Regions from separate parts of the Enterococcus camelliae genome, predicted to be linked through region 1. Evidence: a T-box and tRNA genes for the amino acid it is inferred to sense, from the RefSeq annotation. Region 1 holds a T-box; the other regions hold tRNA genes.

Evidence for each region. A T-box is a leader RNA that pairs with one kind of tRNA and senses whether it is charged. The one in region 1 lies ahead of leuS (leucine--tRNA ligase), so its partner is inferred to be a tRNA-Leu.
Region 2: it has a tRNA-Leu gene. The T-box ahead of leuS (leucine--tRNA ligase) is inferred to sense a tRNA for this amino acid. The anticodon was not compared.
Region 3: it has a tRNA-Leu gene. The T-box ahead of leuS (leucine--tRNA ligase) is inferred to sense a tRNA for this amino acid. The anticodon was not compared.

What each region holds. Positions count from the first base shown of each region.
Region 1 is NZ_JBHUMO010000061.1:4,517-14,530, reverse strand. It holds gene murE (UDP-N-acetylmuramyl-tripeptide synthetase) at 1-374, shown strand, start outside; gene ACFSR0_RS10570 (Ohr family peroxiredoxin) at 502-921, shown strand; gene ACFSR0_RS10565 (hypothetical protein) at 1,064-1,408, shown strand; gene leuS (leucine--tRNA ligase) at 1,883-4,297, opposite strand; T-box leader at 4,360-4,570, opposite strand; gene ACFSR0_RS10555 (LysM peptidoglycan-binding domain-containing protein) at 4,622-6,571, opposite strand; gene ACFSR0_RS10550 (phosphatase PAP2 family protein) at 6,793-7,458, shown strand; gene ACFSR0_RS10545 (TIGR01212 family radical SAM protein) at 7,475-8,461, shown strand; gene ACFSR0_RS10540 (tRNA (mnm(5)s(2)U34)-methyltransferase) at 8,436-8,999, shown strand; gene ACFSR0_RS10535 (alpha/beta hydrolase) at 9,079-9,855, opposite strand; gene ACFSR0_RS10530 (MDR family MFS transporter) at 9,868-10,014, opposite strand, start outside.
Region 2 is NZ_JBHUMO010000043.1:1,299-11,312, forward strand. It holds gene ACFSR0_RS06550 (aromatic acid exporter family protein) at 1-381, opposite strand, end outside; gene ACFSR0_RS06555 (ABC transporter permease) at 414-2,840, opposite strand; gene ACFSR0_RS06560 (ABC transporter ATP-binding protein) at 2,850-3,551, opposite strand; gene nagA (N-acetylglucosamine-6-phosphate deacetylase) at 3,768-4,922, opposite strand; gene ACFSR0_RS06570 (helix-turn-helix domain-containing protein) at 4,980-5,837, opposite strand; gene ACFSR0_RS06575 (DUF2187 domain-containing protein) at 5,953-6,132, shown strand; gene ACFSR0_RS06580 (pyridoxal phosphate-dependent aminotransferase) at 6,224-7,441, opposite strand; tRNA gene ACFSR0_RS06585 (tRNA-Leu) at 7,597-7,679, shown strand; gene ACFSR0_RS06590 (hypothetical protein) at 7,915-8,709, opposite strand; gene ACFSR0_RS06595 (DUF1803 domain-containing protein) at 8,786-9,652, opposite strand; gene ACFSR0_RS06600 (manganese-dependent inorganic pyrophosphatase) at 9,826-10,014, opposite strand, start outside.
Region 3 is NZ_JBHUMO010000011.1:51,443-61,456, forward strand. It holds gene ACFSR0_RS02045 (hypothetical protein) at 1-474, opposite strand, end outside; gene ACFSR0_RS02050 (hypothetical protein) at 576-764, opposite strand; gene ACFSR0_RS02055 (GNAT family N-acetyltransferase) at 835-1,341, opposite strand; gene ACFSR0_RS02060 (dihydroorotate oxidase) at 1,357-2,283, opposite strand; gene ACFSR0_RS02065 (hypothetical protein) at 2,466-2,603, shown strand; gene ACFSR0_RS02070 (acyl-CoA dehydratase activase-related protein) at 2,656-6,891, opposite strand; gene ACFSR0_RS02075 (TetR/AcrR family transcriptional regulator) at 7,064-7,672, shown strand; gene ACFSR0_RS02080 (hypothetical protein) at 7,729-7,935, opposite strand; tRNA gene ACFSR0_RS02085 (tRNA-Leu) at 8,079-8,162, shown strand; partial or broken gene ACFSR0_RS02090 (Y-family DNA polymerase) at 8,312-9,685, shown strand; gene ACFSR0_RS02095 (hypothetical protein) at 9,678-9,992, shown strand.

The DNA of each region.
Region 1 (10,014 bases):
GACATCAATTGCGACCAAATGGAAAAGTGATTATTTTGACAGGTAGTACTGGGGGCAAAGCATTGAGTCGGAGAGCAGATATTGCCAAAGCACTCTCAGAAATTGCGGATGAAGCGATTCTAACGAGTGATGACCCTAACTTTGAAGATCCAGCTACCATCGCACAAGAAATCATTTTGCATATCCAAAACGACGCATTGCCTGTCACTGTTGAAACCAATCGTGAAAAGGCGATTGCGCTAGCTCTCAGCCATGCTTCGACCAATGATATTGTGGCCATTTGTGGGAAAGGGACGGAGAAAGAAATGAAAGTCAATGGTGTAAGTGAACCTTATTTAGGCGACTATGAAGTGATCCAACAATTAATGAAATGACCTTAATTGCTTTGTGCTTGTGAAACAATTTTGACAATTGTCTTGTTGTTGCAAGCACTTTCTTTTGTTTTTACTACTAGATGTACTATAGTGAAGTTGTAAAAACAAATAAGGAGGACGATTTTTGATGAGCAAAAAAATGGCAGTGTCAACCGTCATTAATGAAGGCGGCCGCGAAGGTGTAAGCAAGTCCTTAAATGGACACTTAGAAGTCAAAACAACAGGCACCAAAAAAGAAGGTTATACCAATCCTGAAGAATTATTTGCAGCGGGTATTTCAGCTTGCTTTAATGGCGCAATGGTCTTTCCACTAGAACGAGATGGCCTAGGTGACAAACATCGAACAGTTCGTGCAGAGGTCACTTTGTTAGGCGATTTACCAGATTTTACTACGTTGCATTTAGCTGTTCATTTAATTGGCAAAATCGACGGTGTTTCAAAGGAAGATACACTTAACTATATGAAAGAAACTGATGGCATTTGCCCTTATTCGAAAGCCATTCACGGCAATGTTGACGTTACTTATGATGCAGAAGATGGTCGTTAATCTTATATGAAAAAGAAAGAAAAGTGGCAGTTAGCACAACCTTGCTAATCGTCACTTTTCTTTGTCTTTTCAAATCTGTTTTCTGCGCACAGGTTATTTCAATGTAGTTATGAATACTAACCTAAAGAGAGGGACCTTTCTCTTGAATCGACTACACATTCGCCATGCTACACCCGCTGATGCTGCTTCCATCGCCAAGATTCATATTCAAAGTTGGCAAGAAACCTATGCTGATATTTTTTCGCAAACATTTCTTGACTCACTGCAGGTTCAAGAACGCCAGAAGCATTGGTTTCAAACGATATCAAACAACGAAGAGCAGTATTTGTGGCCGAAAAGGACGCAGCCATTGTTGGTTTTTCATCACTGGCAATGCGTCAAACGCCCAAAAAGAACTGTCCTTATCTTGCTACATTATACCTATTGCAAGCTTTTCAAAAGCAATGAATTGGTCGACAGTTATTTGACACTGTCCGAAATAAAATAAAAGAGCACTCATCGTCGTTTATGTATATTGAAGTATTCGAGCAAAACGATGCGCTTCACTTCTATCAAACATTTGGTAGCCAAATAATCGCACGTCGACCACTTATCAGTCAACACGCTCAAACAAGTGAGCTGTTGTTGCGGTGTCCAGTCGATAAAGGATAGAACAACCCTCTGCACCATAACAGCTCCCACCAAAAAGACCTCCGACTGTTCTTGAATGATCAAGAAGTCTGGAGGTCTTTTTTGAAAGAAAGAATCGTCTGGTATTCCATTTTTTCTAAGAAAACATTTTGAAATTTTTATCCCTATCAATGATAAGTTCCACACTTAATAGACCAGTTTGCTGATGGGTATCTCGCGAATCATATTAAGCAAAACCCTCGTTACTTCACTCGTCATGACAACGAGATACCGATACAACATGTCCATGCCTCTTAGGCGCTATCTGTCCTTTTCCTACCGTTTAATTAGTTTAATTGGCTACAATGTTGACCAATTTATTTGGCACCACAATCACTTTACGGATGGTTTTACCAGCAAGATAGTCTTGTACTACTGAATCATTTTGAGCGAGACTTTCAACAATTTCTTTGGCTTCGTTCATCGCTACTATTATTTTTGAACGAACTTTACCATTGACTTGTACGACCATCTCAACTTCATTTTCGACTAGAGCAGCTTCATCATAAGTTGGCCAAGGAACGTAGGAAATACCACCTTCATTACCTAAAATAGCCCATAGTTCTTCGCTGATATGTGGGGCAATTGGTGCCAATAGTTGCACAAAGCCTTCAACATAATCATAGAATAATGACTCTGCTTTATATGCCTCATTAATAAAGACCATCATTTGAGAAATCGCTGTATTAAAGTGTAATTGATTGTAATCCTCCGTTACCTTTTTTACTGTTTGATTGTATACTTTCGTTAAAGAACCATCATTAATGGTGGTGATGCGATCACGTAATTTTCCGTCTTCATCTACAATTAAACGCCAAACCCGTTCTAAGAATTTCCGACTTCCTTCTAATCCATTCTCGCTCCAACCAATTGAAGCATCTAATGGTCCCATAAACATCTCATACAAACGCAAAGTATCCGCTCCGTATTGGGTCACGACATCGTCTGGATTGACAACATTGCCTCTTGATTTGGACATTTTTTCATTGTTGCCACCCAAAATCATTCCTTGATTAAATAATTTTTGGAATGGTTCTTTGGTTGGAACAACACCTAAATCATACAGGAATTTATGCCAGAAACGTGCATATAATAAATGAAGAACCGCATGCTCTGCCCCACCGATATAAATATCAACTGGCATCCAGCGTTGCAATTTGTCATAATCTGCCAAGGCTTTTTTATTGTGTGGATCAATATAACGCAAGAAGTACCAAGAACTTCCAGCCCATTGTGGCATTGTATTGGTCTCACGACGACCTTTTTTCCCTGTCTCAGGATCAACAACATTTACCCATTCATGGATATTGGCCAGTGGAGATTCTCCGGTTCCACTTGGACGGATATCTTCCGTCACTGGCAAACGTAGAGGTAACTCTTCTCCCGGAATAGCCGTCGTTGTACCGTCTTCCCAATGAATAATTGGAATTGGTTCTCCCCAATAACGTTGACGAGAAAACAACCAATCTCTTAGGCGATAGCTGACTTCTTTTTTCCCAATATGGCGTTCTTCTAACCATTGAACGATGGTATCAATCGCCGTTTGCTTATCTAATCCATTTAAAAATTCAGAATTAATGTGAACGCCATCACCTGTAAAAGCCGCTTGATTCACATCTCCACCCTCTAAAACTGGAACAATTGCCAATCCAAATGTTTGCGCAAACTCGTAATCTCGCTCATCATGGGCAGGTACGGCCATAATCGCTCCGGTACCATAGGAAGCTAGTACATAATCTGCAATCCAGATTGGAATTTTTGTTTGATTGACCGGATTGATGGCATAGGCACCTGTGAAAACCCCGGTCTTTTCTTTTGCCAAATCCGTCCGATTTAAGTCTGATTTTTTTGCTGCTTCTTCAATGTACGCATCCACCGCTGCTTTTTGCTCTGGTGTCGTAATTTCTTTCACCAAGTCTAATTCAGGCGCAAGTACAGCATACGTCGCACCAAATAATGTATCTGGACGTGTCGTAAATACTGTAAAGTCTTTATCAGTACCGTCTACTGAAAAAGTCACATTTGCCCCTACGGATCGGCCAATCCAATTGCGTTGCATTTCTTTGATACTTTCTGGCCAATCTACCTCTTCCAAATCTTCCAATAATCGATCGGCATAGGCTGTAATTTTTAACATCCATTGACGCATTGGCTTGCGTACAACATCATAGCCGCCGCGTTCACTTTTTCCATCAATCACTTCTTCATTCGCAATTACTGTGCCCAACTCAGGAACCCAGTTTACTGCTACTTCTGCTTCATAAGCTAGACCCTTCTCATATAATTTGGTAAAAATCCATTGGGTCCATTTATAATAGTCTGGATCAGTGGTATTAATTTCACGATTCCAATCGTAGCTAAATCCTAATGAATTGATTTGACGACGAAATGTTTCAATATTTTTTTTGGTGAACTCTGCAGGGTCATTTCCTGTATCCAATGCATATTGCTCCGCAGGTAAACCAAACGCATCCCACCCCATTGGATGTAAGACATTATATCCTTGGCTTCTTTTCATTCGCGCTAAGATATCAGTCGCTGTGTAGCCTTCTGGATGACCCACGTGCAATCCTTGACCAGAGGGATAAGGAAACATATCTAGTGCGTAAAATTTAGGTTTTTCTGGTTCGTCATGGGTATTAAACGTATTGTGTTTTGCCCAATATTTTTGCCATTTCTTTTCAATTTCTTCGTGATTATAACTCACTTTCGCCACTCCTTCTTGTGCTTCAAACTAAAAACGCCCTATAAGAAGCATGACTCTGCTTCTTATAGGGCGTTTGCTTCCATTTACGCGGTACCACCTATTTTTTCCTTGTGAAAAGGCTCAACGTGATAACGGAACGACCGTATTTTCTTAAACAACTGTCTCAGAAAATAACACTCTAAGGTGAGTTCAAAGGTTTGTCCACATATTTCCACCAGCCATATGCTCTCTTAAGATTCAAACGCTCCTACTATTCCTTATCAACGTGATAGGTATTTTTTGTATGATGTTAGTCTATCAAATTTTCTGAAAAAGTTCAACGACTTACCCTAATTTCAGCGTCTGACCAATCAAAATAATATCTGAAGACAATTGATTCATCGCTTTTAAAGCATTGACTGATAATCCATTGGCTTGTGCTATTTTCCAAAGGCTATCCCCACGAGCCACTTGATAGGTCTTCGTAGCTGTACTATTACTTGATGGTTTCGTTGTTGTTACGATCGGCGTTGTAGTAGTTATTGTTGAGTTGGTAGCTTGGACCTTCAACTTTTGACCCACTAAAATCAAATCGGAACTCAAATTATTCCAGGCTTTTAATTGTGCCACTGTTACGCCATATTTATTCGCTATTTTTCCAAGATAATCCCCACCAACCACCGTATAGCTAGCGACACTACTCGTGTTGCTTGTGGTGTTACTGTTGGCTGTACTGTTATTGGTTGTGGTGTTGTTCGTTGATGTCGTTGTATTGTTGCCAATTGAGTTGGCGGCTTGAACCTTCAACTTCTGACCGATTAAAATCAAATCAGAGCTCAATCCATTCCAAGCTTTCAATTGCGCCACCGTTACACCATATTTATTCGCTATTTTACTCAAATAATCGCCACTGACTACTGTGTATGTCGTCGCGGTTGTATTGGTATTTGTATTGGTATTTGTGTTGGTGTTGGTATTCGATGTGGTATTCGTATTGCTTGTGCTAGTGGCATTCACTTTTAACTTCTGACCCACTAAAATCAAGTCGGAGCTTAATCCATTCCAAGCTTTCAATTGCGCCACCGTTACACCATATTTATTCGCTATTTTACTCAAATAATCGCCACTGACTACCGTGTATGTCGTCGCGGTTGTATTGGTATTTGTATTGGTATTGGTATTTGTATTGGTATTGGTATTTGTGTTGGTATTCGATGTGGTATTAGTGCTGCTCGTGCTAGTGGCATTCACTTTTAACTTCTGACCCACTAAAATCAAATCGGAACTCAAATTATTCCAAGTTTTTAATTGTGCTACTGTTACACCATATTTACTCGCTATTTTACTCAAATAATCGCCACTGACTACCGTGTATGTCGTCGCGGTTGTATTGGTATTGGTATTTGTGTTGGTATTCGATGTGGTATTAGCGCTGCTTGTGCTAGTGGCATTCACTTTTAACTTCTGACCCACTAAAATCAAATCGGAACTCAAATTATTCCAAGTTTTTAATTGTGCTACTGTTACACCATATTTACTCGCTATTTTACTCAAATAATCGCCACTGACTACCGTATATGTTGTTGTTGTCGTGACTGTATCCTCTGTTGCTGTATCCGATACGCCGGAACTTGGCGTATCATATTGCGTCAAATTGTACTGAGTAATAACCCGGTTTAACACTGTAGCATAATTGGGGGCAGTCGCGTATCGACCAGTCAACCATGCTGTCGCATCTGCATAAGAATTGGTGTTGCTTTTCCATGCACCTGCATAATAGTAATTTCCACCGAATGAAACATTCTTGATGACATAGGCATTATCTTGAAAGGATTCTGCGTAAGAAGGGTATTGACGAAATGGTTCGTTTTTTGTCACGTATTCCCCATTTAAATACTCTTGCGTATTCATATAAACTGTTTGACCATTGTAGCTGCCTTTAATCCCGAATAAATTATAATTAGGAGCTTGCGATAGTGCACTTTGTCCCCAACCACTTTCCACAATTGCTTGAGCAATCATGACAGATGCATATAGATCATTCGCATTGGCAATTGGTGTTGCAAATGCTGCTAAGGTATGAATAAAACTTGTTTGGCTGTACGTGGATGCAGTATATCCACTCGTTGATTCTGTCGCCAAAACAGCTTTGACCGGTAATAGTGGTGCGATGACCGAACAAGCTGTCATTGCAGTTCCCATTAACGCTGCCTGTTGTTTCATAAGTTGGTAGCGACGAGCTGATTTTGTTTGTTTATTATGTATGGTCTTACGAGATTCCGCCTCTTTCATCATTTCCCCTCCAATTTCTCGAAACTATCTTTAGTATAACTTTAACTATTCCTTAATAAAAGCTTAAACAATCAATTTTCCCAAATGTAATTTCTTTGTAATCTAACGTCCTTTCATGTAATAAAACGAAGCCTACCTTGCGAGTACTCACTAATGTTAACTTGCCGTTTCAAAGCTATGGTATAATAGTCACACGTTTATTTTGATTTGAAAGGAATTGTTTCATGCAAACTTCACAACAAACCACCAAGTTATATAGTCAATTTATTGGTAGCTGCTTTCTGTTGCTTTTCATGTTTCTTGGCTATACTGTCAAATTCTATCCGCATTGGTTGCATTCATTTGACCAAAAAATAACCAATCTTGTCCGCTTTGACTATCCCCATTGGCATTCTTTTTTTCTTTGGGTAACCAAGTTTGGCAATCCTTCTACCATGACTATTCTCTTTGTTACTTTTCTTTGCCTTTTTCTTTTCTGGAAAAAATATGCTGAAGCATTATGGCTTAGTTTAGGTGTCATTGGAATGGCTGCTATTTTTAATCCGCTGATTAAACTCTTTTTTATGCGCCCACGCCCGACCCTTTTGCATTTGGTTACGGAAAATAGTTTTAGTTTTCCTAGTGGTCACGCAAATGGTAGTATGATTTTTTATGGTACCTTGTGCCTTTTCATTCCATTTTTTATTGATTCACCTTGGATAAAATGGGGATTGCGTGCCATTTGTATTTTTCTGATTCTTAGCATTGGAATTAGCCGCATCTACTTAGGTGTTCATTACCCAAGTGATATTCTTGCAGGCTATTCAGAAGGCCTTGCATGGCTGGGTTTCACGTATCCTCTCTTCAAAAAAAAACGATTTATTTGGCGATTTACTCAAAAACAAAGTTGAAAGAAGATGAATGAGCATGAGTAATTCTTTTTATCATGATAGTGCTGGCAAACGATATCATACATGGAATGGTGCACTTCGCGATAAATTCGGTGGGAAATTATTTAAGGTGCCTATTGATGGTGGATTTGACTGCCCCAATCGAGATGGCACTGTCGCACATGGTGGCTGTACTTTTTGTAGTGTTTCTGGTTCAGGTGATATGATTGTTGCCCCCCACGACCCTCTACCACAACAATTTTATAAAGAAGTCGATCAAATGCACAAAAAGTGGCCTGGTGTCGCTCAATATATTGTCTATTTTCAAAATTTTACCAATACCCATGCACCAATCGCGATTATTCGAGAACGCTTTGAACAAGTCATTAATCTGCCTGGCGTTGTCGGTCTTTCGATTGGTACTAGACCAGATTGTTTACCAGACGAGGTCGTCGAGTATCTGGCTGAGTTAAACAAACGACTATATCTCTGGGTGGAATTAGGCTTACAGACAACCTTTGACCAAACAAGCCAACTGATCAATCGGGCGCATTCCTATCAAATCTATCTTGAAGGAGTAGAAAAACTGCGCAAGCATAACATTCGTGTTTGTACCCATCTTATTAATGGCCTTCCCGGAGAAACCTATGACATGATGATGATGAATGTTCAACGCACGATTCAGGACTCAGACATACAAGGCATCAAGTTGCATTTGCTCCATCTAATGAGAAATACGCGGATGATTCGAGATTACCATGAAGGCCGTCTGCAATTATTATCAAAAGATACCTATATTTCTCTTATTTGTGATCAGTTAGAAATCATTCCCCAAAATATCATCATTCATCGCTTAACAGGTGATGCTCCTTGGGATTCTTTAATTGGCCCTATGTGGAGTTTACAAAAATGGGAAGTTTTAAATGCAATCGACCATGAATTGGAGAGAAGAAACAGTTTTCAAGGAAAATTATTACAACAGAAAGAAGCCAAAAAAAATGCTACCTACAGCGCTAACCTATAGTCATCAATTAGCAAAAGAAATTGTGGCACCTGGTGATTGTGTTGTCGATGCTACAATGGGCAACGGACATGACACCTTGTTTTTAGCCCAACTAGTTGGAACAAGTGGGCAAGTCTATGCCTTTGATGTCCAAGAACAAGCCGTAGCATCGACCAAAAAAAGACTAGTCGCGGCGAAGATGTTCTCACAAACCAAATTGATTCATGCTGGTCACGAAAATTTCGCACATTTTTTTCCAGCCAACACTTCCATGAAACTAGCCATATTCAATCTGGGTTATTTGCCGAATAGTGACAAAACAATTATTACAAATAGTAAAAATACATTAGCAGCCGTCAATCAAATGCTACCCGTTTTGTCACCAAATGGTCGAATTATACTGGTTGCCTACTATGGTCATCCGGGTGGTCACGAAGAATTAAGCCAATTACAAACTTTTTGCCAAACCTTACCGCAAGAAATGTATCAAGTAATGACCTATCAATTTATCAATCAACGCAACTCACCACCTCTCTTGTTTTGTATCGAAAAAAAATAACTAAACTGACAAAAAGAGTGATCAACAATTCCTGTTGACCACTCTTTTTTCCTTTATACTGTTTATTCCTTTATACTGTTTATTCCTCTAGCCACTCTAAAACACGCTGAATCCAATGATCCCAAAAATCCCAGTTGTGCACACCAGGGCCTTCTTCATACGTCACGGCAATGCCTTTTTCTTTCATTTTTTGAACAGCATACTGGCTGGCAGGGTATAACGGGTCTTGCGTTCCAACACAAACAAATACACGTGGAGCTTGAGCAACATCCACTTGTTGAATTAAATGAATGGGATCATTTTCCGATCCTCTAAACTGATGCACATCTCCGAAGATACCCGTCCAATAAGCTGGATTCGGCAATTCTTCAAACTGTTCAAGCATTTCAGCAAGGGCTAGTGCACCGGATAAGGAAGCAATCGCGCCAAATTTTTCTGGACAGCGCATCCCTAATTTTAATGCACCATAGCCACCCATAGATAGACCAACCGCATATGTTTTTTCTCTTTTCCTCGTTAATTGCGGGAAAAGTTCCTGGCAAATAGCTGGTAGTTCTTCTGAAATAAAGGTCCAATAATTCATCCCAAATGTTGTATCTGTGTACCAACCTAAATCTGTCGAAGGCATGATGACTGCCAGTCCTTTGTCCGCAACATAGCGCTCAATCGATGTGCGCCGCTGCCAAACACTATGGTTTCCATGCATTCCGTGCAAAAGATAGACCACTGGAATATCTTCGGTCTTCCCGGCCTGATTCGTCCCGAATGCCTTTTCTGTTTTTTGAGGAAGAATTACATTGACCATCACTTCCATCTGCAACACATTTGAGAAAATATTTGCTTGTAAAAAAGCCATTCTATCACCCACCTATTTCTTTGTACCCATTGTACCAGTTTTTTGATTTAATGTAAGGGAAAAAATAATTGCAACAATGACCAGTAAAATTGCCAGTCCATAGATACTATGCAACCCTTGATACAAGACATGACGCAATGCTTGCAATGATTCAGCAGG
Region 2 (10,014 bases), on a different contig from region 1:
CATCAACAGAAATTCGTTCGCTATGAGATGCAAACCAAATGACTCTTCTAACAAATAATGTGTGACTAACACAGAATTGACAACAATTCCTTCCGTCACATTCAAACGCACCGCAAAAGGAATAAAAATAAGTAAATAGATGCCGAAAGCAACTGCATTAAATCCTAGTAGTTGAAAACAAATGTAGGAGATAACTGTTGCTAATCCTAAAGAAACGATTCGCCCTATCCCCGTATACAATGAATCTTTTTTGGTGTTTTCTAGGCTTAATATGGCAATTACACCCGCCGATGTTGCATAGCTTAAATGAAAAAAATTGGCTATCATCATCGCCATAACACAAGCAACGGCTGTTTTTATTGTTCGTAATCCAATACGCATAGCTTCCCCCCTTTCTCACTTAAGCAATTCTCTTATTCATTTGCTTTCAACGCATCCAACATATCGATTTTTTTGAGCTGAAGGTGCATCACGCCCCCAACAATCAAAGTAAATAGAAAGGTAATCCCACCAGCGTAAAAATAGCTTTGCCAATGCATCTGTTTAACAAAAAGGGTTGTATCCATTTCAACGGTTTGGATAACGAAACGATGCAAAAATGTCCCTCCAAATAAACCAAAACCAATCCCAATCAATGCGAGCAGAATATTTTCACGAAAAACATACAAGGTAACCTCGTGATGAAAAAATCCTAAAACTTTCATAGTGGAAAGCTCCCGAATACGCTCCGATACATTCATCGAATTCAAACTATAAAGCACAATAAAGGCCAACATTCCAGCAGCGATAATCAAAATCCAGACAACCAATGTTAACACACCAAGTGATTTTGCTAGATCTTTTTTTGATTGACTCATGAGACGAATATTCACCACCTGTTGCTGTTTTTGCCACTGATTTGTGAGTTTCTTAATTGCGGCTCCATCAAAATCCTTATTGAAAGTCACAAGACCTGTACGGTAAATAGGTTGATTGCCAGTTAACTTTTGATAGTATGAACTAGATAGAAAAAGCGCATGTCCAACATAATTTTTCACGATCTGGGCAATCCTTACCTTCGTATACTGACCATCTATTAACTGAACCGAAAGTACATCGCCCCGTTTTAAGTGATACAACGTGGCCAACTTTTCCGAAACAAATGCCCCCTCATCTGGTAAAGTATACGTTTGATTTGAAGTAGTCGCTTGTAGCAATTGGACTTTGTTGAGTTGTTTACGATTCTTAGGAATGGTCACTACTACTTTTTGATTTTGATAACCAGGACGCGTAACCGTCCGCTCATTTGCATCCACCGGAACAAGTTGCGCGACTCCTTTTTCTTTTGCAAAAGTATCAAACAGTGCCGAATCTTCCTGTCCTAGCGTGACAACAGCTTGATAGTTCCATATTTTTTGAAATTGTAAAGGGACAATATCTCCAATTGAATCTTTTAACCCAAAACCTGTCAAAATCATTGCCGTGCAACTTGCAATTCCTATGATGGTCAACCACATTCTACCTTTATATCGGAACAAATTTCGAAACATCACTTTATAATGAAAGTTTACTCTTCGCCAAAATGGGCGAATCTGTTCCAATAAAATACGTTGACCTGCTCGAGGAGCTTTCGGTCGCATTAGCTCTGCAGGTTTTCTTTTTACTTCTAGCATTAAAACGACAATGGCTACCCCAATCGTACACACTATAGCGAAAAGCGTCGCCAGCACGATTAAATTGATTGGCCACATTAGTTGATAACCCCTGATGCTATAGACCTGACTATACGCTTCAATGATTATTTTGGGAAATAGCGTAAAACCAACAGCCAGACCGGACAACACACCAATCAGACAAGCCGAACCAACATACAATAAAAATTTTCCTATAATTTCCACGGGCCGATAGCCTAGTGCAAAAAAGAGCCCAACTTCCATTCGTTTTTCATCCACCATTCGCCTAACCGAAGTTAAACTAATTAAACAGGCAATCAAGAAAAAAATAGTCGGAAAAACAGTTGCAAGGGAATCAATTCGATTGGCGTTTTGTTTGTATTCACTATATCCTGGGACATCTTGTCTTGTGAAAAATTGCAAGGTATTGAGGTCGCCCATTTCATTTGCAAAAGAGGCTCTATTCACCAAAAATGCGTGAAGCTCCTGTTTCGCTTGATTCACTTCTTTTTTATATAAAGAGGAATACGTGGCAGCATTCGTAATAGAATTTTCGAGCTGAATCGCTAAGGTCGTCGGACGACGATTCACAAAATTACTTGTCGCTACCATACCATAGTGGGCTACAGAGCCATTGCCAACAAATGATGCACCACGATTGGTTTCATCTAGATAAACTGGACTCTGGATGAAGCCCACTATTGTATACGTCGACCGCTGTAATTGATGATTATCATGAAACGTTACTTGGTCACCGATTGCCAGTTTTTTTTCATTTTTGACAGATTGATCCAGAACAATTTCCGTATCCGTTTTGGGAAACCTTCCCTTGATTAGCGTGACTTGATTCACCTTGGCCTGCTCATCAAAATTTGATAGACGGACAACTTCTCCATTTGTTGTAAAGGTGACGTCTGCAACCGTTTGAGCGGCTACATGTTTGACCCGAGAAAAGTTTGTTACATCATTTATTTGTGCTTGGCTAAATCCCTGCATCGAGGTCATCGTAATATCAGCCAATTTCATTTCTCGAAAATAGGCATCTGCAGATTGCTTCATATCCGGAGCGGTTGCCTTGATCCCAACAAAAAACGCAACACCGAGAAAAATAATACTCACTAACGACAGAAAGCGAGCAGGTGTTTGGCGAATGTCTCGCCATGCAGAACGAACAAACTGCTTATTCACTTTCCCCACCTACCATTCCAATGACTGTATTGATTGAGGATTCGGATTCTCATCAATCGTTTGGATTCGGCCGTCGTTCATCCGAATCACACGATTTGCCATTGGTGCAATCTGACTGTTATGAGTAATGATGACAACGGTTGTCCCATCAACCCGAGCGACATCTTCAAGGAGCTGAAGAATCTGCTTTCCTGTTTCATAGTCCAAAGCGCCTGTTGGTTCATCAGCCAAAAGCAATTTGGGCTTCTTTGCCAAGGCGCGTGCAATAGTCACTCTTTGTTGCTCTCCACCAGATAATTGTGCAGGAAAATTATTCAACCGATGTCCTAAGCCCACTTTTACTAGCATTTCTTTAGCGTCATAGGCATCAGGAACTAGTTGGCTAGCCAATTCAACATTTTCCAATGCAGTCAAATTTGGGACAAGATTATAAAATTGAAAAATAAAACCTACATCCACTCTCCGATAATGAGTCAATTGTTTATTCGTAAATTGAGCAATATTTTTTTGATCCACTCTAACTTCACCACTCGTGGGTACATCCATCCCACCCAAAATATTCAAAACTGTTGATTTACCTGCACCGCTAGGACCAAGTATCACGGTTATCTTACCCTCTTCAATCGTAAAAGAAACATCATGATTGGCTCGCACCTCGGTGGTTCCCATTGTATATAGTTTCGATTCATTGTGTAATTCAATAAAGCTCATGACTTTCTTCCTCTCTACCGTCTTTACGCCTTTAAATGTAGTTTACCACAGTCGTTATCGTGCTTCATCTTCTTTTGCATGCATCCAATCACTCAATGATACCAAAATACTTTTGCTCTCAAGTTAGTACTCAATGAAACAAAGCTTCTACTAAAACTGTTCGATAGAAAAACGAAAAAACACAGACTTACGTAAGCCTGTGCTAAAAAATCGAATTTATTTTTCTTCAAACCGTTTTTGTCCATCTAGATAAGTTGCGCGAAGATTCATTTTTTGATCTAGCACAATAAAATCAGCTGCTCGACCTGCTTCAATTGAACCGCAAACATCATCGATATGACAACTTACAGCCGGAACGAAACTGCCCATCATAATGGCTTCCTCAGGCGTTGCTAAATTCCAATCCACAACATTCTTAATAGCCTCTTTCAATTTTAAAATACTTCCTGCAAGATTTCCTTCCAATAAGCGAGCAGTACCATCTTTTACGACCACTGGAAATTCGCCTAATTGATATTCGCCATCCGGCATTCCTCCGGCCATCATACAATCCGTAATTAACGCAACATGGTCGGCCCCAGCTTTATCAATTAATAGTTCACAGGCTTTTGGATGAACATGGTGTCCATCACAGATCAACTCTGAATACACATGGTGCAAAGTCAATAACGCCCCAACCATACCCGGTTCTCGATGATTTAGTCCGCGCATTCCATTATAGGCATGAACAAAGACACTTGCGCCGGCTTCAACCGCTTCTCTTGCTTGGTCAAGTGTCGCATCACTATGGCCTAAAGACACCACAACGCCTTCTTTGGTAACCGTTTTGACAAACTCTTGCACACCTTTTCGTTCTGGAGCCAAAGCTATTTTTTTGATTAATCCGTTGGCAGCCGTTTGCCAATCATGAAATACATCAATATCAGGATCACCAAAATAACTTGGATTTTGTGCTCCTTTATGTTCTTCTGTAAAAAAAGGACCTTCAAAATAAATACCTTGGATTTTTGCACCAGGAACCTGATCCTTTACAGAAGCAATCGTTGCTGATACATCCTTTAAACGTTCTTTGCTTGATGTTAGCGTCGTTGGAAGAAAGGAGGTCACGCCGCAAGATAGCAATTGCTCAGACATAATTTTTAGCCCTTCCGCATCATTATCCATCACATCATGATTTGCATAGCCATGAATATGGGTATCAACCAATCCCGGAGCAATCCATTGATCCGAGTAGTCGATGACTTTTCCTTGTGCATCCGCTGGTAATGTTGTGGAAAAATCACCAAATAATCCATCCACAATCTCTAAATACCCTGGTCCTTGTGTACCTGACGAAAAAAAGAATTTATCCGCATACAAATAGTTCTTCACCATCATCGCTCCCTTTAGCTTTCTATAATCTAAAGGTACTCGTTTTCTGCTAAAAAATCAAGAAAGGTATACACCATTTTCAAACTTTGAAAAGAGTTGAACGGATTGTGCCTTTTCATACATAAATTGTGCCCTTTCGTATTCTTGAAGCTGTTCATAAGCTGCACCTGTTATTTGTAGGAGTTCCTCTACATAATAGTAACTTAGTTTATCAATCGCCCACTGGACCCCTTTCAAAGCGCAATCAATTGTACCCAACAAATCGTTTTGGACAAACAAAAACCGACTATAATGATAGAAAATTTTCGTTAGTTCGAAGTTGGCATGTTCTTTCGGTAAACTCAGGGTCAAATCAATGCTTCGATTCAAATAATGTCGGGCTTTTTTTAATTGATTGGTATCCGCATAGATTCGACCAAGACAGCCCATAATTTGAATTTCGGTGGAAGAAATATTATTTTTTTTATTTTCTGTATAAGTGAGTAATAAACTATGCTTTAACGAAGCAATTGCCCGCGTTGCATCTTGATCAACAAAATACTCAACTGTTCCCAAATAATAAAAATACAGTTGCATATCCGTATCAAGGTATATTTCTGAAGAAATAGTGGAATCATGCAATAAATCATACATTTTATGATAATTTTGATGAATCAATGCATTATTTACTTTTTCAAAATAAAGTTGAACATGCTGGATTTCATCAAATTCAGCAAACATCATCTGATCCATGGTAATCCCTAGTCGTATGCAAATTTGTTGCATCACAAGAATATTGGGAATCTCCAAATCGTTTTCAATCCGGCTTAAAACACTTTGCGAACAAATACCAATTGCTAACATTTTTTGTGTCATTCTTCGCGCTTTTCTCATTTTTTTGATTTTCTGACCTAACGTATTTTGCTCAATATCCATCGTTTCACTCTCTAAATATGCGAATTCGCATTTTCTATTTTATTCATTTTAGCACATACTATCGAAAAAGAAAGCGTATTTTTTTCTTTTTAGATCAAGATGGGGTGTGATGGGGATGAGTCAGCAGATTGGAATTACCTTTACGTGGGAAAATGAAGTCTATCAGGGAGTAATAGAAAAAGAATATGAAAATTCTTATTTGATTAGTGTCAACAATCCAAATCAAGAATTAATAGACAAATATAATGGTCGCATTGTTATTAGTAAAAAGAAGTGCAATGAACTTGCTGAATAATTTATCAAAAAAAATCCAAATTTAGACTTGTTGGAGTGAGCCAAAGCAAAGCTTAACAAGTTTAAACCTGGATTTTTCTATTTTCATGGCATTATTTTTGTTGGTATGTTTCTAAAAAACTCCGCATCGAATTGGCAGTCGTTTTTAAATCTTCTAGATTAGGTAGATAGACAATTCGAAAATGATCTGGTTGTTGCCAGTTAAATCCTCCACCATGAACCAATAAAATATGGTATTCATGTAAGAAGTCCAAAACAAATTGTTCATCATTCGTAATATTAAATCGTTTCACATCAATTTTCGGAAACATGTAAAAGGCCGCTTTGGGTTTGACTGCTGAAAGACCTGGAATAGCATTAATCGCATTGTAGATGTATTCTCTTTGCTCATAGATACGTCCACCTGGTAAGAGTAGCTTATCCACGCTTTGGTAGCCGCCTAAAGCAGTTTGTACAATTTGTTGTGAAAGCACATTTGAACACAACCGCATCGAAGACAACATATTTAAGCCTTCTATATAATCTTTTACATTTGCTTTATTCCCACTTAATACCATCCAACCTACACGGAATCCAGCCACTCGATGCGATTTAGATAACCCTCCAAACGTCACAACAAAACGATCTGGGGCTAAAGTAGCAATCGGAACATGCGTTAAGCCATCCATTACCAAACGATCATAAATTTCGTCAGAAAAAATAAGCAAATCGAATTCACGAGCAATCGCAACAATATCAAGCAGAATATCTTTTGGATACACGGCCCCTGTCGGATTATTTGGATTAATCAGCACAATTGCTTTGGTTTTAGGGGTGATTTTGGAACGAATATCATCAATATCGGGATACCATTCACTTTCTTCATCGCAAATATAATGAACGGGTTTTCCTCCCGCCAAAGAAACAGAGGCCGTCCATAAAGGGTAATCAGGCATTGGCACGAGCACTTCATCGCCATTATTGCATAACCCTTGCATACTCATCGTAATTAGTTCACTGACACCGTTTCCAGTATAAATATCATTAATCGTCACATTTGGGAAATTGGCCAGTTGACAATATTGCTCAATCGCTTTTCGCGCGGAAAAAATGCCCTTCGAATCCGAATAGCCCTCAGAAGCTCGGACATTCATGATTAGGTCTCGGATAATTTCATTTGGTGCTTCGAAACCGAACGTCGCTGGATTTCCTGTATTCAGTTTCAGAATACTAATTCCTTCTTCTTGCATTCTTTCTGCTTCTTCTAAAACTGGACCACGAACATCATAGCTAACGCCTTCCAATTTTGATGATTTTTCAAAGTTTCTCATGGCAGATCCTCTTTTCAGAATTAATGGTTTGTTACAACTTTAAGTCATCTTATCTAAAATTGCAATTTGTATTTAAAAAAAAATCTTTTTATAACAAAAAGTAGCCTATTGACAAACGAAAAGAAAAACGATACGATTTCCTAGTCGTAAGTTTTGCGGATATGGCGGAATTGGCAGACGCGTACGCTTGAGGGGCGTATGACCAGTGGTCGTGTGGGTTCGAGTCCCATTGTCCGCATTTGCTAGTTGATGTGATAAAATGAAGAGGCCTTTTTACAAGGCCTCTTCATTTTATAGTTTCAAGTTTACATAATACTATTATAATTAAATTTTATTCTAACAAGCATTCATCGATCCGTTGCCGTACTATCAAAAAAAGCCAAACAAGCTAAACAGGATGCTACTCGTCACTTCACCTAGTTGGTGACACCCTTTTTAGTTTGTTCCGCTTTTCGTTGATAAGCTACTTTATTTTACTTGTCAGGCGCTTGAAAGTACCCGTTTTCTTTAATTTGGCTCTGTCCATCTTCAATTAATCCATTCAATGAGTGATCCAAAATATTTCTTTTTTTGTCTTTTGTTTTAATTGCTGCCTTGTATTCATTTCTAGTCATCGTAATCTGCTCAGTTTTTTTAAAACGCTTGACAGCTGGTTCATCAGGGCGCTTCTCTTGATAGGCGTCATTTGTGTCAAATAAAAGATACGTCTCACTTTTTTTCTGCATTGATGCATAGAGCGTATTCGCTTCAATCTTTTTTTCCGGCTCATCTGGGATTAAAGATGCTGGCACAAATTTGGGCACGAAATACGAGCGACCTCCTGTATATTGCTTCTTAAGAGAGTCGTCTTTGTTGGCTGCATAGTGGGTACTTGAAGGAGTTTCAAACATCTGCTTAGCCTGATCAGACGTTTGCTGCTTATTTTTCGTACCAAATAAACTGGTCTTTCCTGTACTGGTAGTTTCTTTAATCGCATGTTGACGATAAGTCGGTAACGATTGGCGGAATCGTTCTAAAGTTTCCCGCTCTCTGCCAATACTTCCAGCCCGTTCAATTGTTTTTTTTGTATTCCGGCGATAGCGTGTATCAGCATTTTGGGTTTCTGGTTCAACGACCAGCGATTCCGTTTGTTGTTCCGTTATAATCCAACTATCATCGGATACAAAATGATTCGCTGTGGCTTCACTTGAACGTTTTTTCACACCTTCCTCATCGGAAAAAGCTGGAAACCTTTCTTTTTTTCGCTTAATATCAGCATAATGCGTCATAGGCATAATCCTCCCAAACTATCATCTCTTCATTTTATCATAGCATGAAAATGAATTTTTTGCTGAACTTCTTTCCTCAGGATTCGGCGTTTGCTAAGAAGACCCATTCATCTTGGTGTACGATGGTTAATGGCGCTTTCTCAAAAAAATGCCACAATTCGACAAAAATACGTCGCTTTTCAAAATTCGTTAATTCCGCCACACAAGCATCCGCTTTCGCAAAAGGTGCTTGTTGTATAGGAGTCTGAGTAGTCATTTCCACGACAGACCTAAGAACAAACGTATCGGTTAAAAAGCCAAAATCGACTAAGCTTTGGAGAAAAATTGTTGGTCGAATGCGCCGTGATTGCTTCCTTGCTTTTTCAAACAAAACAGCCAGTTGGTCAAGATAATACTCCGTGTTCACATCCCCCAAATAGGCAAAGGGTTCATACAAACTAGCATCCCCTTCTCTCAGCGCAGAAAAATATGCTGGTATGGTTTTCGCATGGGGTTCATCGGCTAATTCTTGAACGATTAGTTGATCCGAACACAATTCACGAAAATAAAACAGCTCCATCATTTCTTCAACAAAGTACACTTGAGGCTCCTTTTTTAAACGTTGTCCTTGCAGAACAAACCATGCTCGACGACTTTCCACGGACCATTCTGCTAAGATTGTTTTCAAAGATGCGACTTTTTTTTCAATCAACTCATTCGAGGAAAGCACATTGTAAACAGGGACAATCAACTGGTAGCGACGATCTGATCGAGCAATTAAGCCCAATTGGATATATTCCTCAATGGCACGATCAACTTTCACCTCAGGAAACCGGCTTTTTATCTCTCTTAGAGTAGGCGGTTTTTCTTTTCGATTAGTTAAAAAAGAAGCAACGCCTTCAAAAAACGTATCTCGCAAGAGTGAATGATTTTTCTGCCAATTATCTTCTACAATTAATTTCATTTCTTAACTAAGCTCCTCCTCTAATTGAAAAAGTGTGACAACCAATGACAGTCATTCTCAGGAACCCCCGTCAAACTTGGTCAATCACACAATTTTTTCCCTATTTCACTGATTACTCACTCAACTGAGCTAGATTGGCGCAAAAAGCAAACTTCCTTCTTTTACGCAACGGTCTAAAAACTTTCAGTCAAAGGTGGCACAACTTGTTTTTTTCGAGAAACAACCCCAGGTAAAAACGCCCGATTATCTGTCAACGTAACTTGAAAAGCAGCTTCAACATTCGCTTTTGGTTCACCAACTACCAACAATTCGGAATCACTATCTAAAATGTTGGTGATAACCAATAAGAACAAATCATAACC
Region 3 (10,014 bases), on a different contig from region 1:
TGCATCCATTTGTTTTTCAATAGCAACAAGTGGCTTCTCCTCATTGATTTGTAGTTTTTCCCATTCTTCTTCTATCTCGGGAAGGACAAAAACTTCTGGGATACTTGCATCCAAACCAAACGTTGGTCGTTCATGATAGTATGTTCCTAATTGATAGTACTGTAATGTGGGACTGACTTTTTCCGCTAATTTCATGAATGGGAAGGTAATCAAAAAGCTATCATGCAATTTCTTCATCAGCAACTCGTCAATTTCATGGTTTTGATTGGCCGTACTTTTTAATTCATGATGAAGACGACCTTTGTAAATTCGGTAAATCGCAGGAATATTTTCTGTCCGAATCGCTTCTTCAAATTCTTGCAAATCCTTAAGCATTGAACCGATGTTTTGCGATGCAACATCTTTAATCGTTTCAAAATTAGCATCTGGCATCGCTGGTTTCGGTGGATTTTGTTTGCTGGTTTCTTCCGTCATGCCTAAACCTCCTTTATCATTTACCTTTTTATTTTATCATCAAACATGAAAAAAAGGGATTGATAACAATCCCTTTTCCTTGATTATTCCCATAATCGCTTTTAGTCAATTAAATCGCGAGTTAAAAAATGAATTTGTTGCTGTGAATCTCTTGTTAAGCGGGTTTCTTCCTTTAGATAAGTGAAGACTAGCTCCTTTATGTCAGGATTTTCTAACATTTTTTCATAACCTTCAAATATTGCTTGAATATAGTTTTTATATGCTTGCTTTTTCTTTTGTCGTTTCTTCACTGGCCACCATCCTTTTCACTCGTTTATCTTATCAAGTGTGTTCAAGATTGACAAGAGGAAATGGTCTTTTTTAACGATATTGATAAGCGAGGCGTTCACCATTTGGAATGGGAAATGTCACGGTGCCACAATATTGAAACCCGACTGACTTCGCAACTTTTTGCATCCCAATATTCATTTGGTGCGTGTCAATACGAATATCCTTCTTCCCAGATTCTAGTAAGTGTTCAATCAAACGACGAAGAAAAATTTTTCCTAATCCTTGGTTGGCTTCTGAGGCATTGACCGCAAAGCGATGAATCGACACATAGTCAGCGCTAGGGGAGTGCCAGTTTCCGTCAATGGCTTCATACACTGGATCGATACCTGGGATAAGCGAAGCGACTGCCACTACCTGCTGATCCGTTTCCAACACGTAGGTCCATTGCTGTTCTATATCTTTTCGCATCCGCTCTTCGGTTGGTCCGTAGCCCCTTTGCCATTGCGGGGAACCTTGTTTTTTGAGTGATTGAATGCCACTCGTTAAGATGGCCATGATTGCTGGCAAATCTGTTTCAGTTGCTTGTCTTAAGATCATCTTATCCCCCTTTTTTTAAGAAAAGCTCTTTACTTTTCCTCTGAATTCGTCAATGGTTGCATAACCCTTTTGTTTCATAATTGCTTCTAGTTCACGAGTTAAACGATCAAATATCGCAGGCCCTTCTTTATGAAGCTGCGTGCCCACTTGCAATAATGTTGCACCACAAAGTAAATGTTCAAACGCATCTTGACCGGTTGCAATGCCACCAGTTCCAATAATTTGAATATCATCTTTTAACCGTGTGGCAAAGGCGCGGACGTTTGCTAAAGCAGTTGCCTTAATCATTGGGCCACCGAGCCCACCAAAGCCATCTTTTGGTTTGATAACGACTTTTTCGGAATCGAGATCAATCACTAAGCCATTGCCTACTGAATTAATAGCATTCACATAAGTTAAAGGAAATTGGTTTAAAATTTTGGCCATTTCATCAAAATGAGCAAAATCAAAATATGGTGGTAATTTAACTCCTAAAGGCTTTTGATAGCTGTCAAATACTTGATTCAACAAGCGCTCTGTCTGCTCAAAATCATAGGCTAATTGAGTTTTTCCAGTTACATTAGGGCAAGATAAGTTCAACTCAGTTATGCCATTGAATGAGCTTGCTGCTAATCGACGCAACATGTCCAAATTTTCATCGGTATTCATACCCGAAATAGAGAAGAAACAAGGTTTGGTATAGGGCGTATTGGTCACATACTCGAGATAATAATCGAATCCTTTATTTGGTAAGCCCATCGAATTGATGCTGCCCGTTGGTAAGTTAATATAACGTGGTTCAGGATTTCCCAGACGTGGCAATGGTGTACAGCTTTTTGTGATCAAGGCACCAGATGAAGAATGATCAAGTTCGTCCAATTCTTCGGTTGTCATGCAGTGCACACCTGAGGCATTCAGAAATGGGTTTTCAAATTCATGATTAGCAAATACAGTTTTTAACATAACGATTCTCCCCTCATTTTTTCCTAGTGTAGCTTTTTTAGCGAAAGAAGGCAATGATAAAAAAGAATGATTTATCTGCTCCTTGTTTTTTATTACTTATAAGTAGCTGTTTGACTCTTGTGGCCAAAAGATGGTTCTTTCCAGATAAGATAAAAAAGGATCATACCAAAGGAGGAGTCTACTTGAGCCCAATTCAATTTAGTGAAATAACAGAGAAAGAATATCAGGTATTTGAAGCAAATAGTACCAATTTTTTTCAAACAACCGCAATGGCCAATTTTATGGAAGTTCGTGGCTATGAAAGAAAGAGCGACTGTTAAAACGGGCAGTCGCTCTTTCTTTTGAAATGACCAGACCCTCTTGCGAATTCTGTCACTTTTGTATTTGTTTTTTCTTTGCAGTCGACATCATCAATCGAATGCGATTTAATTGATTGACAATCGACACCCCTGGATCATAATCAATCGGAGCAATGTTGGCTTGTGGATAACGTGTACGTAGCTCCTTTAGCACGCCTTTCCCAACAATGTGATTGGGCAAACAGCCAAATGGTTGCAGACAAACAATGTTATTCACGTGTTCATCTAGTAATTCAATCATTTCAGCTGTTAAAAACCAACCTTCTCCAGTTTGATTGCCAATCGATAAGATATGGCTTGCTTTATCGGCTAAGTCCTCGATTGGAGCGGATGTATGAAATCGTTCGGAAGCGTCCAAGGATTTTTGTAAGGGTTGTTCGACCACAGACAATAATTTTAGGAGCAATTGTGCCGTACGCTTACTTTTTAACGGCATGCCCAAATGTTCTTCTTTCCAAATTTGATTATAAAGAGAATATTTCATAAACCCTAAAATGTCTGGAACAACAACTTCTGCTCCCTCTGATTCAAGCAAGTGAACAATATCATTGTTTGCAATTGGGGAGTATTTTACCAATATTTCCCCAACTACCCCCACTTTTGGCTTTTGAATGTCTTGGATTGGTATTGTATCAAAATCATGGATGATTTTTTTCACGGTACGATTGAATTGCGTTAAGGAACCATTTTCAACATTATTCGCCACTTTTAACAACCATGCTTGATGCAATTGATTGGTGGCTCCCACTTTTTGTTCATATGGTCGCACGCGATAGACTAAACGTTCAAATAAATCGCCATACAAAACAGCTAGTAACACCCGCTTCAGCATCTTATAAGAATAGGTGAAACCTGGATTTGTTTCGACCCCTTGATTACCGAATGAAAGCGAGACGACTGGAATTTGTTCAAATCCAGCTTCTTTTAATGCTTTTCGTAGTAAAGGAATGTAATTCGTTGCGCGACAGCCACCGCCTGTTTGACTCATTAGGACACTGAAATTCGCTAAGTCATACTGTCCGCTTTGTAAAGCTTTGATCAATTGACCAATCGAAATGATTGCGGGATAACAAGCATCGTTATTGACATATTGCAATCCAGTATCAATTACGCTGGGATCATCTGCGGGTAAGCCTACAATTTGATACCCTGAGGCACGCATCGCTAAATCGAATAGACCATTTTGATGAATCGGGCTGAGCATGGGCATAAGTAATATATGTGTTTTTCGCATATCTTTGGTGAAAACAATTTTTTCTGGCAACTTACTTAGCTGATGCACCGGACGATCGGCTTTTTCACGTTCACGAATCGCTGCTTTCAAGGAACGAACACGAATACGAACAGCGCCTAAATTCGCACCTTCATCAATTTTTAAGCCCGTATACATTTTACCAGCATGTTCAAGAATTTCCGCGACTTGATCGGTCGTTACTGCGTCAATTCCACAACCAAAAGAATTTAATTGAACCATTTCCAACTGTGGGCATTTGGCAACAACATGCGCTGCGGCGTACAAACGAGAATGATACATCCACTGATTCACCACACGTAGCGATTTGACTTCTGCCAGCTGTGCGATGCTATCTTCTGTCAAAACATGAAACCCTTCTTGGGTTAATACTTCAGCGATACCATGATTGATTTCTGGATCTAAATGATAGGGCCTTCCAGAGAGCACAATGCCCTTTTGGTTGGTCTGCATGAGCAGTTGTAACGTTTCTTCTCCTTTAGACTGAATCTCTTTTTTCGCCGCTGCTAATTCTTCAAATCCATGATGGAGTGCTTTAGTAATATCTCCAGCAGAAATTTGTAAATCAGCAAATGTTTCAGTCAAATCGGCAACCATGGATTGTTCATCTGCTAAATTTAAAAATGGGTTACGATAATCAACAGCACCTGAGCGGATTTCCTCCACATTCATTCGAATTAAATCGGGATAGCTTTGGACAATTGGGCAATTAAAGTGATTATCGGCAGCTTGCCCTTCGTCTTGCTCAAAAACAATGCTTGGGTAAAAAATAATTGGTAGCTGTTGGTCAATTAATGCCTGAATATGCCCATGAACCATTTTCGCTGGATAACAAACTGTATCGCTAGGAATCGTTTCAATGCCTTTTTCATAGAGTCCTTTCGTTGAATTTGGCGATAGAATCACACGAAAACCTAAATCAGTAAAAAATGTATGCCATAGAGGATAATTTTCATACATATTTAAGACACGGGGCAAACCAATTTCTCCTCGAACGGCTTCTTTTTTTCGTAAGGAACGGTAATGAAACATTCGTTTTAATTTATAATCATACAAATTGATTTTACGATCCTCACGCTTTATCTTGATTCGAGCGCCACGTTCGCAGCGATTCCCAGTAATAAATTGTCGACCATCAGAGAACAACGTCACCGTTAATAGACAATTATTTTCACATAATCCGCAGTGAGTCAGTTCCTTTTTGGCTTCAAATTTAGCTAACTCATCCACTGATAATAGCGTGGTTTCCTCGCCCACTTGATAGGCATTTTTAGCGATGAGTGCGACTCCGAAAGCGCCCATTAATCCTGCGATATTGGGGCGAATGACTGTTCGTCCTGTAACCAATTCAAAGGCTCGTAAAACAGCATCATTGTAGAATGTACCTCCTTGGCAAACAATCTTTTCTCCTAATTGTTCTGGTCGTCGGACTTTAATAACCTTATAAATCGCGTTTTTAATGACTGAATAGGCTAAACCCGCAGCAATATCGCCGACAGAGGCACCTTCTTTTTGTACCTGTTTAACTTTTGAATTCATAAAAACAGTACAACGAGAACCTAAATCGACAGGATGTTGGGACTCGATAGCCCCTTGCACAAATGCTTCTAAAGGATAATGTAACGATTTTGCGAACGTTTCAATAAACGACCCACAACCAGAAGAACAGGCTTCGTTTAATTGAATGGCCGACAATGCCCCGTCTTTTATAGTCATGGCCTTCATATCTTGACCACCAATGTCCAAAATAAAATCCACACCGGGCAAAAAGAAGTTTGCAGCCTGATAATGCGCCACCGTCTCTACTTCTCCAATATCCACTTTCAATGCATGCTTGATCAAATGCTCACCATAACCTGTAACAGCTGTTTTGGCGATGACTACGCCCGTTGGTAGTTGCTGATACAGTTCAGTTAGAATCGCAATGGTCGTCTCTAACGGTTGGCCTTCGTTACTGCCATACCAGGAGTACAATAAGGCTCCTTGTTCATCAATTAAAGCGACTTTTGTGGTTGTTGAGCCTGCATCAATCCCTAAAAAAGCACGTCCTTCATAGGTATCCAATTCTCGTTCCTGAACCGTTGCTTTTTGGTGGCGTTCAACGAAAGCATTTCGAGCTCCTTCATCTACAAATAATGGTTCAAGCGTTTTCGCCTGTTTTTCTGTAATCATAGGTTCACTTTGTAGTTTTTCGAGCAATTCACTTAATCGTAGTGGTTGCTTTTCTTCTTGTGCATACAATGCTGCACCATAGGCAACAAACAGTTGTGATTGTGTGGGAAATATCACCTGGTCGGGCCCTAAATTTAAGGTTTCAATAAAACGTTGCCGTAACTCAGACAAAAAATAAAGTGGGCCGCCTAGAAAGGCTACATTTCCTTTAATTTTTCTACCAGAGGCTAGACCTGCTATGGTTTGATTGACAACTGCTTGAAAAATACTTTTTGCAATATCTGCTTTTGCGGCACCTTCATTGAGTAATGGTTGGATATCCGTTTTTGCAAAGACACCACAACGTGAAGCAATAGGATAAAGAGTCGTTGCTTTTTTGGCTAATTCATTTAATCCGCTAGCATCCGTGTCTAATAATGAAGCCATTTGATCAATAAATGCGCCCGTCCCACCCGCACATGTTCCATTCATGCGTTGTTCAAGTGAGCCTTCAAAAAAAGTAATTTTTGCATCTTCCCCACCTAATTCAATAACCACATCCGTCTGAGGAATCAACTCTTCTACAGTTCGTGTGCAAGCAATCACCTCTTGAATAAAGGACAGTTCGTAGCTTTCCGCGAGCCCAATCCCACCTGATCCTGTAATAGTAAGTGTGATGGCTTGGTCGCCGATTACTTGTAATGCATCGTGAATGATTTTTTTTGTTGCATTTTTCACATCAGAAAAATGTCGTTCATAGCAAGAGAATAATTCCTTCTTATCTTCATCTAATACAACCATTTTTACAGTGGTTGAGCCCACATCTATTCCAGCATATACGCACATCCTTTTCACCCACCTTTAAAAATTTCCAACATATGTTGAATATCCGACATCGCGTTTGTTATACTATTCACGTAAAGTGTAGTGATATTAGCTATGAAATGCAATAATCAAAGATTGTGAATTTGTGAGATAAACAACAATTTGCTGTTTGTGTTGGGAAAAGGAGGAAAAAATTGTGAAAAAAATCGATTTACGTGTCAAGCGAACCCACAAAATGATTATCGAAGCATTTATACGATTGGTGGAAGAACGAGGGTATGATGATTTAACTGTCCAAGAAATTGCCGATGAAGCAATGATTAACCGTGCAACATTCTACGCTCATTTTAAAAACAAACAGGATTTATACGACTCTATTTTCCATTCAACAATGAAAGTATTTGTTTCTGTTCTCGATCCAGATCAAGTAGTTGAAGGAAATCGCTTAAAGCTGAAACAAGTCGAATTTGTTTTAACGAACATCTATCAACAAATTAAAGAAAATAAACGATTTTTTCTAACCATTTTGGATGCTTCCGATGACCATCGCCTAAGGAAACAAATTCAGGATATTTTAGATGTTCAATACGCCCATATTTTTGCTCGTTTAAAGATTACCGAAAATGATCTAGAGGTTCCCATTGACTTTATTATTGAGTATATGACGTCTATTTTCTTTGCCACACTCCATTGGTGGATTACAGCAGATACAACAATGGATGCAAATAGTTTAGCCAAATTGGTAATCAAATTGGTGGGAAATGGACATTTAACCGTCTTGGGTATTGAAGTGGACCGATGAGAAATGAAAAAGATGCTACTGCTATGATCAAATGGGCAATAACATCTTTTTCTCCATCAGTAGCTATCTTTGTCTTCAGGCTCTTCTTCCCAAATCAATTGAGGCTTGTCCATACTATATAAATGAACAAGTAAAATACCGATCCCTACCCCTCCGACCAACAAGCCTTCCCAAAAATTTTCATGTAAAACGATGGATACAACCGCGAACATCAAACACATCATAACAACAAGTGCCGCTAATGAAGCAAAGAGCAGTTTCATAAGGATTCCCCCAAATCCATCAAAATGTAAACGCTATTTATTATCTTTATCATACCACTTTTCAGCGCATTTCATAGTCTTCTTTTCACTTCTTTTGGTTGCTATTCCAGTCATATCGTTCTATACTAATGAATAGATTCTTTGCGGTCATGGCGGAATTGGCAGACGCGCTAGCTTCAGGCGCTAGTGATAGCAATATCGTGGAAGTTCGAGTCTTCTTGGCCGCATTTAATTTTTATAGAGTGTAGTTTTTTGCAATTGTTCGGCATAGCCTCTTTTGAAGAGACTATGCTTTTTTCTTTTTTTCGAATGCCTCTTTACAAATGCGAACATATGTTTGTATAATAAAAGAAAAACAGTGATTGGAGGCAAATGGATGAACTTCAAATACGAACTAGAACCCGTTGGAGACTATGCTTTTATTGACATGAAAAGTTTTTATGCCAGCTGTGAATTGGTTGCACTTGGGCTCCATCCGTTACAGCATTTATTGATTGTTATGAGTGCTACAGATAATACATCTGGTTTAATTTTATCAAGCTCTCCTATGGCGAAAAAAAAGTTAGGGATTAAAAACGTCAGTCGTAAATGGGATTTACCGACAGTTGAAGAAAATCCTGCGATGAAAAATCTAATTATTGCGCCTCCAAGGATGAACTATTATATTCAAGAAAACTTAAAAATTCAACATGTCTTACAAAACTATGCTCCTGATGAAGATATTCTCTGGTATTCCATTGATGAAGCGGTTATGGATTTAACCAAGTCATTGAATTATTTTGTCCCAGGTTCATTAGATCGTCGAACAAAATTGGCAATTGTTTGTGGGCAAATTCAGCGTGACATTAGAGCAGCGACAGGTATTTTTTCTACTATTGGCATGTCAAATAGCAATCCACTACTTGCCAAATTAGCCTTAGATAACGAGGCAAAGAATACTCCTTCATTGCGAGCACTCTGGAACTATGAAGATGTTCCCAAAAAAGTATGGACCATTCCGCAGCTGACAGACTTTTGGGGAATTGGCCATCGTACAGCCCAAAGATTGCAACTGTTAGGTATTTGCAGCATAAAAGAGCTGGCAAATACCTCCCCACAATTACTTCAGCAAACGTTTGGCGTTATGGGGCTGCAATTGTATCATCATGCGAATGGCATCGATCGCACCCAATTGTCGAAGCGGTATTTGCCAAAATCAACGACCATTGGCAATAGTCAGATATTACCAAGAGACTATACAGGATTAGAAATAGAAGTAGTGATACGTGAAATGGCCGAGTAGGTTGCTATTCGTATCCGTCGAAAACAATTAAAAACAACTTCAATTCATCTTTTCATCGGCTACAGTCGTGATGAAATCAATAAAGGATTCAGTCGCCAAATGAAAATTGAAGAAACAAATGCAACAACGCCAATCGCTGAAGCACTTCTTTTCTTATTTGCTAAATTTTATGATGGAACAAGCAAAATCCGCCAAATTGGTGTCAGTTATGGCAAATTAATACCCGATAATGGCGATCAACTGGACTTATTTACCGATTCGACTACCCAGCAAAAAAAGGCGAACCTTGAAATGATTCTAGATCGAATTCGCGAAAAATACGGATTTTCTAGTATTGTTCGTACCAGCTCAGCTCTTCCCTACGCCCGCAGTTTGAAACGTGCGGGCTTAGTTGGTGGACATGCAGGTGGTGCTGGGGGATTAGATGGGCTCGCGCCATTAAAAAAAGAAGATGAATCTCATGGCTGATTCTTATATGTCTTATCATCCTGATCCATATGTACGGTCGTATACCGATCGTGGCACAATGAAGTGGCTTGGTTTTTATTTAAGTGAACACACTTCAGAAATGCAAATAGACCAGGAAAAGCGAACGAAGCTTGTCCCACGCTATACTGCAATGACATTTCAAGCATGTATGACTATTTTGGCTGAAAGCTATCAACAAAATAAACCGGTTGAAATTCAGCTTGATTTTTTACTACCAGAAGGTCAAGCTAAGCACTTAATAAAAGGAAGCGTTATAGGAATAGAAGAAAATAGTGGTTCATTGTAAGATGAACTTAGCCACTTTCAAG